Regions from separate parts of the Rhizobium sp. KNZ14-9A genome, predicted to be linked through region 1. Evidence: predicted binding sites of a transcription regulator. Region 1 holds the regulator's gene; each other region holds the start of a gene.
What was found. Region 1 encodes PhoB, which activates phosphate uptake and scavenging genes when phosphate is short. Its sites were predicted from a motif close to TGTCATNNANCTGTCAT; they were not measured.
Positions count from the first base shown of each region.

Region 2: the regulator PhoB is predicted to act here: its motif matches at 1,687-1,703, upstream of ACR9ZQ_RS09650 (BtaA family protein).
Region 3: the regulator PhoB is predicted to act here: its motif matches at 1,989-2,005, upstream of ACR9ZQ_RS15030 (UDP-2,3-diacylglucosamine diphosphatase).

Region 1 covers NZ_JBPGXB010000002.1:3,316,557-3,319,832, forward strand. The annotation lists gene ACR9ZQ_RS23250 (GcrA family cell cycle regulator) at 1-196, shown strand, start outside; gene ACR9ZQ_RS23255 (pyrroline-5-carboxylate reductase) at 499-1,287, shown strand; gene phoB (phosphate regulon transcriptional regulator PhoB) at 1,418-2,101, opposite strand; gene phoU (phosphate signaling complex protein PhoU) at 2,233-2,946, opposite strand; gene pstB (phosphate ABC transporter ATP-binding protein PstB) at 2,991-3,276, opposite strand, start outside.
Region 2 covers NZ_JBPGXB010000002.1:709,188-712,463, forward strand. The annotation lists gene ACR9ZQ_RS09645 (class I SAM-dependent methyltransferase) at 1-383, opposite strand, end outside; gene ACR9ZQ_RS09650 (BtaA family protein) at 398-1,642, opposite strand; gene ACR9ZQ_RS09655 (serine hydrolase domain-containing protein) at 1,839-3,242, shown strand; gene ACR9ZQ_RS09660 (transglycosylase SLT domain-containing protein) at 3,270-3,276, opposite strand, start outside.
Region 3 covers NZ_JBPGXB010000002.1:1,719,229-1,722,504, reverse strand. The annotation lists gene ACR9ZQ_RS15035 (MFS transporter) at 1-915, opposite strand, end outside; gene ACR9ZQ_RS15030 (UDP-2,3-diacylglucosamine diphosphatase) at 1,110-1,922, opposite strand; gene ACR9ZQ_RS15025 (NADP-dependent malic enzyme) at 2,170-3,276, shown strand, end outside.

The sequences.
Region 1 (3,276 bases):
CGTGCCGATTTCACGCCGCCTTGGCCTGACGGAACTGACGGAGCGCACCTGCAAGTGGCCGGTCGGCGATCCGCTGAAGGACGACTTCTACTTCTGCGGCTGCGACTCCCCGGATTCCTCACCCTATTGCAACTATCACCAGCGCCTCGCCTACCAGCCGGTCAGCGAACGCCGCAAGGCTGTCCGGGTCGCCTGACCGCGCCTTCTCAACAGATGCAGCATCCGCCGCCCCTCTTCGCTGACGCGCAGAGGGGCGTATTTTTTAGTCGGCACAGGAGGGCTGGAAAACCGCTCCTGACCACGACTATCTGCCGGAGGCCGATCTCCGCCGGTCGTTCACCATGCCTGACAATGCGAAGTTATGTGGCCAACGCCACCAATGCGTTTCAGCCCTAAACTGGCATAGAATGGTGGTCCTGGCGCTGTAACGCGATTTTCTGATACAGATGCCGTATTCCCGTGGAGTAGCATAGCGCAAACAGTCACTCAGGGGTGCCAATGGAGATCGATCCAAAGCGGATGACAATGGGGTTCGTCGGGACGGGCACGATTACCGAGGCCGTCGTCACCGGATTGGGCAAGACAGCGTTTCGCGACACACCGGTAGTGCTGTCACCGCGCAACGCAAGCGTCGCCGCCCGCCTTGCGGCGGCAAACCGGAATGTGTCGATCGCTTTGGGGAACCAGGATGTTCTCGACCGATCCGATCTCGTATTTGTGGCCGTGAGGCCGCAAATTGCCGAGGAGGTCATCCGCTCGCTCCGATTTCGGCCGGGCCACCATGTCATCAGCTTCGTCGCGGCCACGCCAATGGATCAACTGCTGGCGTGGATCGATCAGCCAGTTCGCCTGAGCCTGGCAATTCCACTTCCGTACATCGCAGATCTTCAGGGCGCGACTGCGATCTACCCGCCCGACGAGGTTTCCCACGCCCTCTTTTCGGCGCTCGGAACGGCGATCCAGGTTGAAAACAGACCTGAGTTCGAACTTCTCGCGGTGGCGAGCTGCCTGATGGCCACCTATTTCGGCATCCTGGACGAGACGTCGACCTGGCTGCAGAGCCAAGGGCTTTCGAGAACGGCTGGCGACGCCTACCTCCGTCAATTGTTTTCCGGCCTCGCCCATGCTGCCCGTTCGAAACCTGTCGCGAGTTTTGATGAACTCATCGGCGAGCATTCGACCAAGGGCGGATTGAATGAACAGGTGCTCGAAGACTTTCGCGATTTCGGTGGCACTGCGGCTCTGCAAAAGGCTCTTGATCGAGTTCTCGCACGCATTCGTCTGTAGAAAGCAGGTTCTCTCGAGGTCCGCTTTCGGCGCCTGGTGTCGGCTTTCATAAGAAGCTAGGGGTGTCAGATAGACAAGCGGGCCGCCCGGCGAAACCGAGCGACCCGTTCGTGACCTCCGATCACTCGGATCAGGCTTCCATGGAATATCCCGCGCCGCGGACGGTGCGGATGACATCCTGCATGTTGGAGAAGTTCAGCGCCTTGCGCAGGCGGCCGACATGGACGTCGACGGTACGTTCGTCCACGTAGATATCGTGGCCCCAGACGCCATCCAGAAGCTGCGAGCGGGAGAAGACCCTGCCCGGCGACGACATCAGGAATTCGAGCAAGCGGAATTCGGTCGGGCCGAGGCGGACTTCGCGGCTCTTGCGATGAACGCGATGGGTTTCGCGATCGAGCTCGATATCACCACACTTCAGAACGGTGGAGAGAACCTCCGGACGGGCGCGACGCAGCATCGCCTTGACGCGAGCAACAAGTTCCGGCGTGGAGAAGGGCTTGACGACATAGTCGTCCGCGCCGGTCGAGAGACCGCGAACGCGTTCGCTCTCTTCGCCGCGTGCCGTCAGCATGATGATCGGCAGACGCTCGGTCTCCGGCCGCATGCGCAGCCGGCGGCAGAGCTCGATGCCGGAAACGCCCGGCAGCATCCAGTCAAGGATGAGCAGGTCCGGCGTGCGCTCCTGAAGCCGGATTTCGGCCTCGTCGCCACGGAGGATCGTATCCACCTCGAAACCTTCAGCCTCGAGGTTGTAGCGGAGAAGCACGCTCAGCGCCTCTTCATCTTCAACAACTGCAACTCTTGGGATCATGCGTGTCAGTCTCCTAATGCATGATCCTTAAACCGGGGGTGATTTAAGCAAGGGACCATGCAGAAACTTGGAATTGGCTGCGACCTTTGCGCGCCCCAGCGCAGGGCGCGCACGCAATTGGCAGGTCCGGATTACTCCGTCACCGCACCGACGGTATTGGAGCTGTCGTCCTTCGGACGCTCACCTTCCGGCTGGGCGCCGGTTGCCATGTAGTAGATCGTCTCGGCGATGTTGGTCGCATGGTCACCGATACGCTCGATGTTCTTGGCGCAGAAGAGAAGATGCGTGCAGCTCGTGATGTTGCGCGGATCTTCCATCATGTAGGTGAGGAGTTCGCGGAACAGCGAGGTGTACATCGCGTCGATCTCGTCGTCGCGCTCGCGGATGGACTTGGCCTTGTCCGCAGAACGCGTCGTATAGACGTCGAGCACTTCCTTGAGCTGGACGAGCGCCAGTTCGGAGAGATGCTCGAGACCGCGGGCGAGCTTGCGCGGAACGCCGGTGCTTTGGACGGCGATGACGCGCTTTGCGGTGTTCTTGCCGAGGTCGCCGACACGCTCGAGGTCGGCAGCGATGCGGATCGAACCCATGATCTCGCGAAGGTCGGAGGCCATCGGCTGGCGACGGGCGATCGTGACGATCGCCTTGTCGTTGATTTCGCGTTCCGCGTGATCAAGGATCACGTCGTCGGAAATGACCTTCTGGGCGAGCGCAGTGTCGCCGTTGACCAGCGCACGGACGGCCTCGCCGACCATCTGTTCGGCAAGACCACCCATCTCGGAAATGCGCCGGGACAGGAATTTCAGATCGTCATCGTAAGCGGAAAAAATATGTGTCGATGCCATGGGGCTTTGTCCTCGAAAATCGGGAAGGCTTCACATCGCCAAAATCAGCCGAACCGGCCCATGATATAGTCCTGGGTGCGCGGATCGTCGGGATTGGTGAACATCTTGTCGGTGTCGTTTTCCTCGACCAGGTTGCCGAGGTGGAACATTGCCGTACGCTGTGATACGCGCGCGGCCTGCTGCATGGAATGCGTCACGATGACGATCGTGTAGTTTTCACGCAGCTCATGGATCAGCTCTTCGACCTTTGCAGTCGCGATCGGGTCGAGCGCCGAGCAGGGCTCGTCCATCAGGATGACTTCCGGGCTGACGGCAACGGCGCGTGCGATG
Region 2 (3,276 bases), 2.6 Mb from region 1:
ATCATCGACAGTGCGTAGGAAATCAGAATGCGGTCGAAACCGGTGGTGCCGAATTCGCGCGGCGTATAGGCCGTGGCATCCGCCACCCGGAAGTCCGGGACCGTTGCCTTGGTGGCGAAGGTCTTGCGGGCGGAAATCAGCATTTCCTGGGAAATGTCGAGACCGTAGAGCTTGGCCGTCGGGAAATGCTTGTGGGCAAGCGCCATGTTGCGGCCGGTGCCGCAGCCGACTTCTAGGAGCGTGCCGCCCTCGGGAACGTCGAGATTGCGGATCGTGCTGTCACGGCCGAGAAGGTAATATTTGCGGGTGAGATCATAGAAATGGCGCTGGTAGCGGTACATGCCGTCCATAAGGTCGGCATGTTCCTCGCTCTTGACGGTCATCTCGTCGACTTTGCTCACGCCTTCTTCCCGTAGATGTGGAAGCCGCCGTAGATTGCCGAGCGGTCCTGGGTGGTCATCTCACGCGACTGCTCTTCGAAATAGTGCCACTGGTCGCGGATTTCAGGGGCGAGGCGGCCTTCGATGATGCTCTTTTCGGCGGCCGTGCGGAAGATCACGCGAGCGCCTTCGCGGGCGGTGCGGGTGATTTCGCGCCAGACATCGTTGAGCTGCTGGTCCGTCATCCAGTCCTGCGCGTCGAGCAGGATGTAGCGGTCGCGCGATGCGGCGGGCTCGCCGGCCAGAAGCTCGGTGAAGCTTGCGTGGTGCACGTTAACGCGGTCGACATTGGCGCGGATCACCTCATAGTGCTCCGGCTTCAGATAGGTCGGCAGCGGGCCTTCCTCGCCATCGGCGTAGCGGCGCGCAAAGGCCTGCCAGGCGAAGTAATTGTCGCGCATCGGGAAATGGCAGGCCAGCTTTTCCAGACGGTGTTTCAGAACCGGTGCGATGGAATTGTCGGCGGCAAGGCTTGCCAGCTCGTCATATTGCTGCGGCGGAATGCCAAGACCGAAAAGCGAGCTCTTGCGGTTGGTGATCCAGCGAACGACGGGCTTTTCAAAGAGAGGAGCGATCTGATCGTCGAAGAACTGGCGCTGCTCGCGAATCGTGCGGGCCTTGGTCATTTCCTGCAGCTTCACGCCATGCAGGCGGGCAAGAAGATGAGCGGCACCGATGAAGCGGCCGAGCAGGCCGGTTTCATAAATGTTGCGGTCAAAAACCGTGACGCGCCGGCGGCCGAACTTGCGGGTGTTCCAGTAGGCGCGGGTCGTATCATCGAGATTGGACGACAGATAGCGGTCGAAAACCCGGCTGTTCGACTTCTCGTTCGGCATCGCCAGGAAGCGCACGAGATCGGAATGGCCTGGAAGGTTCTTGAAGGCGGCAAGCTTCAGCCTGTTCAGCGCAATGTGGTGCGGATTGAGGTCGACGACGTCGATCGAAGCCGGCGCCTTGGAAAGGTAGGCCAGCATGTTGCAACCGCCCGAACCGATCGTGACGATACGGTGATTGGGCTTCAACTCCATCGCCTGCATATCGAGATCCGGGTCTTCCCAGATCTGTGGGTATACGAGGCCGGAGAAGAGAAGGCCGAAGAGACGCTCGGAGAAGCCGTCCTTGGAAAAAGCCTTGTGGCGGAGAAGCGCTGCCTTGAGTTTCCGGTTCTTGCGGAAGCCGGTATCCGGTGCAAATTCCGACATGAGTTTGTCACCTTTTTAGCGTTCAGGGCGTGTAACGCGCCTCTGCTACAGTTTGATGACGAGCCCTGTGGGCCAAGGCTTCGACGAGACCCGGCCAAGACTTCCGCGAAATTTGAAGTCGATTGAAACACTTCTTTTCGCTTCTCTCTTTCCGTGAGCCAAGTTTCCTGCTTCTCTCCGTTCCGTGGAGGATTGCATGCGAGTTGTTCCGCGTATCTTCAAGGGCTTGACCCTGCTCGTCATTCTCGTTGCCATAGGCGCAGCCGCGTGGCTCTCCATAAGCCCGCCGGAGCTCCTGAAGGTGGGCAATGGCTACGCAGCCAAGATCGTCTGCTCCAATGTCTTTATTGCCGGTCGTGATCCCGACGCCGTTCTTTACGACGATGTCCAAGCGCCTGGAAACCCGCTGCTCAGGCTGATGCGTGTCGAGATCGATCGTGACAGCGGGCGGGTGACTTCGCGTTTCATGGGCCTGTTTGCGCCGAGCTACGCGCTTTATCGCGGTGCTCTGGGCTGCACGAGCGTGCCTGATGGCGATTTCGATGCCGCCGCCAGGGGCGCACCGCTGGTGCCGGCGCCGCAGGTGGGTGAAAATAACGCGGTCTGGCCGGACGGTGAGGGCGTCGACCCGGCGACCGGCAATGCCAAGGTCGCGGCGCTTCTGGCTGATGCCAAGCTTGCCGGGCCTGCCATGCGGGCGATGGTCGTCGTACAGGATGGCCGCATCATTGCCGAAAGCTACGGGCCGGGCTTCAACGCCGATACGCCGCTGGTCGGCTGGTCGATGACGAAGACCGTCAATGCGGCGCTGATCGGCCGGCTGATGCTGTCAGGCAAGATCTCATTCGATGACACGCATCTCCTGCCGCAATGGGCGAATGATCCGCGCGGCGATATCAAGCTCTCCGACTTGCTCGGCATGGAAAGCGGGCTCGCCTTCAACGAGGATTATGGCGCCGTCGCCGATGTGACGCGTATGCTCTATCTCGACCCCGATATGGTGTCCCTGCCAGCAGGTGCGCCCCTGGCGGCCGCGCCGGGTACCGATTTCCATTATTCCAGCGGCACAGCCATGCTTCTTTCGCGTATCTGGATGAACAAGGTCGGCGATCCGCGGGCGGCCTTCGATTATCCCCGCGATGCACTGTTTTCCCCACTCGGCATGACGAGCGCAGTCTTCGAAGCCGATGAGCGCGGTACATTTACCGGCAGTTCCTATCTCTACGCCACGGGACATGATTGGGCGCGCTTTGGCCAATTCCTGTTGCAGGATGGTGTGTGGAACGGACAGAGACTTCTGCCGGAAGGTTTTGTTGCGACGATGCGGACGCCGACGGCAAGCTCGGGCGGCAAATATACGCAAGGCCAGGCCTGGCTTGCGGGGCCGGGCGGCGGCACGAGCGCGGAGTTCGGCTTGCCGCCGGATACGTTCTGGCTGCAGGGCCATGACGGCCAGACGGTGGCAATCATTCCTTCGGCCAATCTCGTTTTCGTCCGCATGGGGTTGACGCCGAGCTGGCTGGGCTACAGGCCGCAGATCGTGCTGAAGGAAATTCTCAATACGCTTCAGTCGGCGAAGCCGGCTGAGGCCCGTCACTGATGGTGTTTTGTATCAATAATTGGACTATCAGTAA
Region 3 (3,276 bases), 1.6 Mb from region 1:
ACCGATAAAGCTCGTCTCCGTCGGGAAGAACACCCAGCGGCAGATGCTGACGGCACAGCCGAAGCGGATCAGCGTCCAGGCATTGAAGCGGCGGTTGAGGCGCCGCGACAGGAAGAACACCGTGACCTCAGAGGCCACACCGGCACTCCAGAGCATGCCGACTTCGGTGCCCGAAAAGCCGAGTTGATGCCAGTAGATCGAGGAAAAGGCGTTGAGGAGCGCATGACTTGACTGCTGGATCGAAACGCCGAGCAGCAAAAGCAGCAGATGCGGCTCGCGCAGCCCGCTGCCTGTGGTCGCCGGAAGATTGATCGGCTGGCCGCGCCGCCGTGTCGGCCCGATACGGGGACAGAAGACCGCCATCGTAATCGTCAGCACGAAGCCGAAGATCATCACGGGCAGCACCATGCCGCCACCCCAACGCCCGACCAGTTCGCCGCCGGTGAGCGTCGAAATAATGAAAGCGATCGAGCCCCAGACGCGCATGGAGCCGTAATCGAGCCCCCAGCGGCGCACACCCGAAATCACGATCGATTCGACGACAGGCACATAAGGGGCAAAGGTCGCGCCCTGGAGCGCAAAGACGATCAGCACCGGCCAGAAATTGCTCGTCCAGTAGAGCGCGATGGCCGTCAGCAGCGAGAGGATGCCCGACCATAGGAGCACATGCGCCCGCTCCTGCATGCGGTCGGCAAAGACCGCGACGATCGGCGCCACGAGAACGCGCACCACCATCGGCACGGCGAGGATCGTGCCGATCTGATGATCGTTGAACTGGTGAGTCGCAAGCCAGACGGGGAAGAAGGGCAGGACGATACCGTTGACCAGCAGCGGCGCGCTGTAACAAAGCGCGCTGAGCAGCCGGAAACGCGGCGGCGCTCCCTCACCCGTCGAGGGATTTTGTGCGGGAATCATAGTGGACCTGAAGGAAACTGTGCGTTGCCTAACACATCCCATCAAACACGACTATGGCGAGAAATAGCCCGATCGAAACGATACGGATATAAATCGAAACGATTTAAAAAAATAAATAGGGCCTGTCACCAGACGGCAACGGCTAAATTCATGATGCATCGGCGGAGACCGCCGATGCGGTACGCACACATTATTCAGGCAGCCTGCGGGGCAAGATCGCCCTCTTCCAGCAATTCGACCGATGTCAGTGCCGGCACGTTGCTGGTGAGCGCACGCCAGGTGATGAGTTCGAACCTGCCGTCTTCATGCTCGACGATCGCCGTGCAGCTTTCGACCCAGTCGCCGGTATTGATGTAGCGGATGCCGTCCATATCCTCGATCACGGCGTGATGGATATGGCCACAGATGACGCCGTCGGCGCCGCTCTTGCGGGCTTCCTCGGCAACCACCCGCTGGAACTCGCCGATGAAATTGACGGCGTGTTTTACCTGCAGCTTGGCCCAGGCCGAGAAGGACCAGTAGGGCATGCCAAGGCGGCGGCGGACCGCTGCGAGCACGATGTTGATGCGGATCGCCGTGTCGTAGGCCCAGTCGCCGAGATAGGCGAGCAGACGAGCGTTGCGCACGACGACGTCAAATTCGTCGCCATGCAGGATCAGGTACTTCTTACCGTCGGCGCCGTCATGGATGATGCGCTCGACGACGTCGATGCCGCCGAAATGCATGCCCGGAAAGGCGCGCAGGAATTCGTCGTGATTGCCGGGAATATAGACGACGCGCGTACCCTTGCGCGCCTTGCGCAAAAGCTTCTGGACCACGTCGTTGCAGACTTGCGGCCAGTACCAGCTGCGCTTCAGGCGCCAGCCATCGACGATATCTCCGACGAGGTAGATCGTGTCTGCCTCGTGGTATTTCAGGAAATCCAGCAGGAAATCCGCCTTGGCGGCTTTCGAGCCGAGATGCACATCGGAAATGAAGAGGGTGCGGAAGCGCCGAGGTTCCATCATGTCTGTCACAAGCCTTTCCGCTCGTGTCCCATCGTTCTTCGTCTGGTCTTCCAAAATCAAACTCGTGTATCAGGAAGATGACAAACCGCAGGAAAGGCCGGCAAGCCTTTCAATCCACCGGCCAATGTCAGCTCCCCGTTACCATCAGGTCAAAAAGTTCAGCTGCGGCTATTTCCGTACTGTTCCGACCGGTCGATTGATGTATGGAGGAGTCTTCAAAAGACTTCGAACAACGCTGGAGGCGGCGATGGATCACCAGGAAAAATCCAAATCGGAAAAGAATTTGACGGGCGGTAGCCTCGACGAGCAGGCGCTTTTCTTCCACCGCTATCCACGCCCCGGCAAGCTGGAAATCCAGGCGACCAAGCCGCTCGGCAACCAGCGCGATCTGGCGCTCGCCTATTCTCCGGGTGTCGCCGCTCCCTGCCTCGCTATCCGTGACAATCCGGAGCAGGCCGCCGACTATACGTCCCGCGCCAATCTCGTTGCCGTCATTTCCAACGGCACCGCCGTGCTCGGCCTTGGCAACATCGGCCCGCTCGCCTCCAAGCCGGTCATGGAAGGCAAGGCTGTCCTCTTCAAGAAATTTGCCGGCATCGACGTCTTCGATATCGAAGTGGATGCGCCAGATGTCGATCAGATGGTCGCTACCGTCGCTTCGCTCGAGCCGACCTTTGGCGGCATCAACCTTGAAGACATCAAGGCCCCGGAATGCTTCCGCATCGAGAAGCAGCTGCGCGAAAAGATGAAGATCCCGGTCTTCCACGATGACCAGCACGGCACCGCAATCATCGTCGCCGCCGCCATCCTCAACGGCCTGGAACTCGCCGGCAAGAAGATCGAAGAGGTCAAGATCGTTGCGTCAGGCGCCGGTGCGGCAGCGCTTGCCTGTCTCAACCTGCTGGTGACGCTCGGCGCGAAGCGCGAAAACATCTGGGTCCACGATCTCGAAGGCCTCGTCTATGAAGGCCGCGTCGAGCTGATGGACGAGTGGAAGGCGATCTACGCCCAGAAGAGCGACACGCGCACGCTTGCCGAAAATATCGGCGGCGCCGACGTCTTCCTCGGCCTGTCCGCTGCCGGCGTCCTGAAGCCGGAGCTGCTGGCGCAGATGGCCGACAAGCCGCTGATCATGGCGCTTGCCAACCCGACGCCGGAAATCATGCCTGATCTCGCCCGCGCAGCGCGTCCGGACGCGATGATCTGTACCGGCCGCTCCGACTTCCCGAACCAGGTCAACAACGTCCTCTGCTTCCCGTATATTTTCAGGGGCGCTCTGGACTGTGGCGCCGAGACGATCAACGAGGAAATGAAGATGGCGGCAGTGCGCGCCATCGCGGCCCTCGCCCGCGAA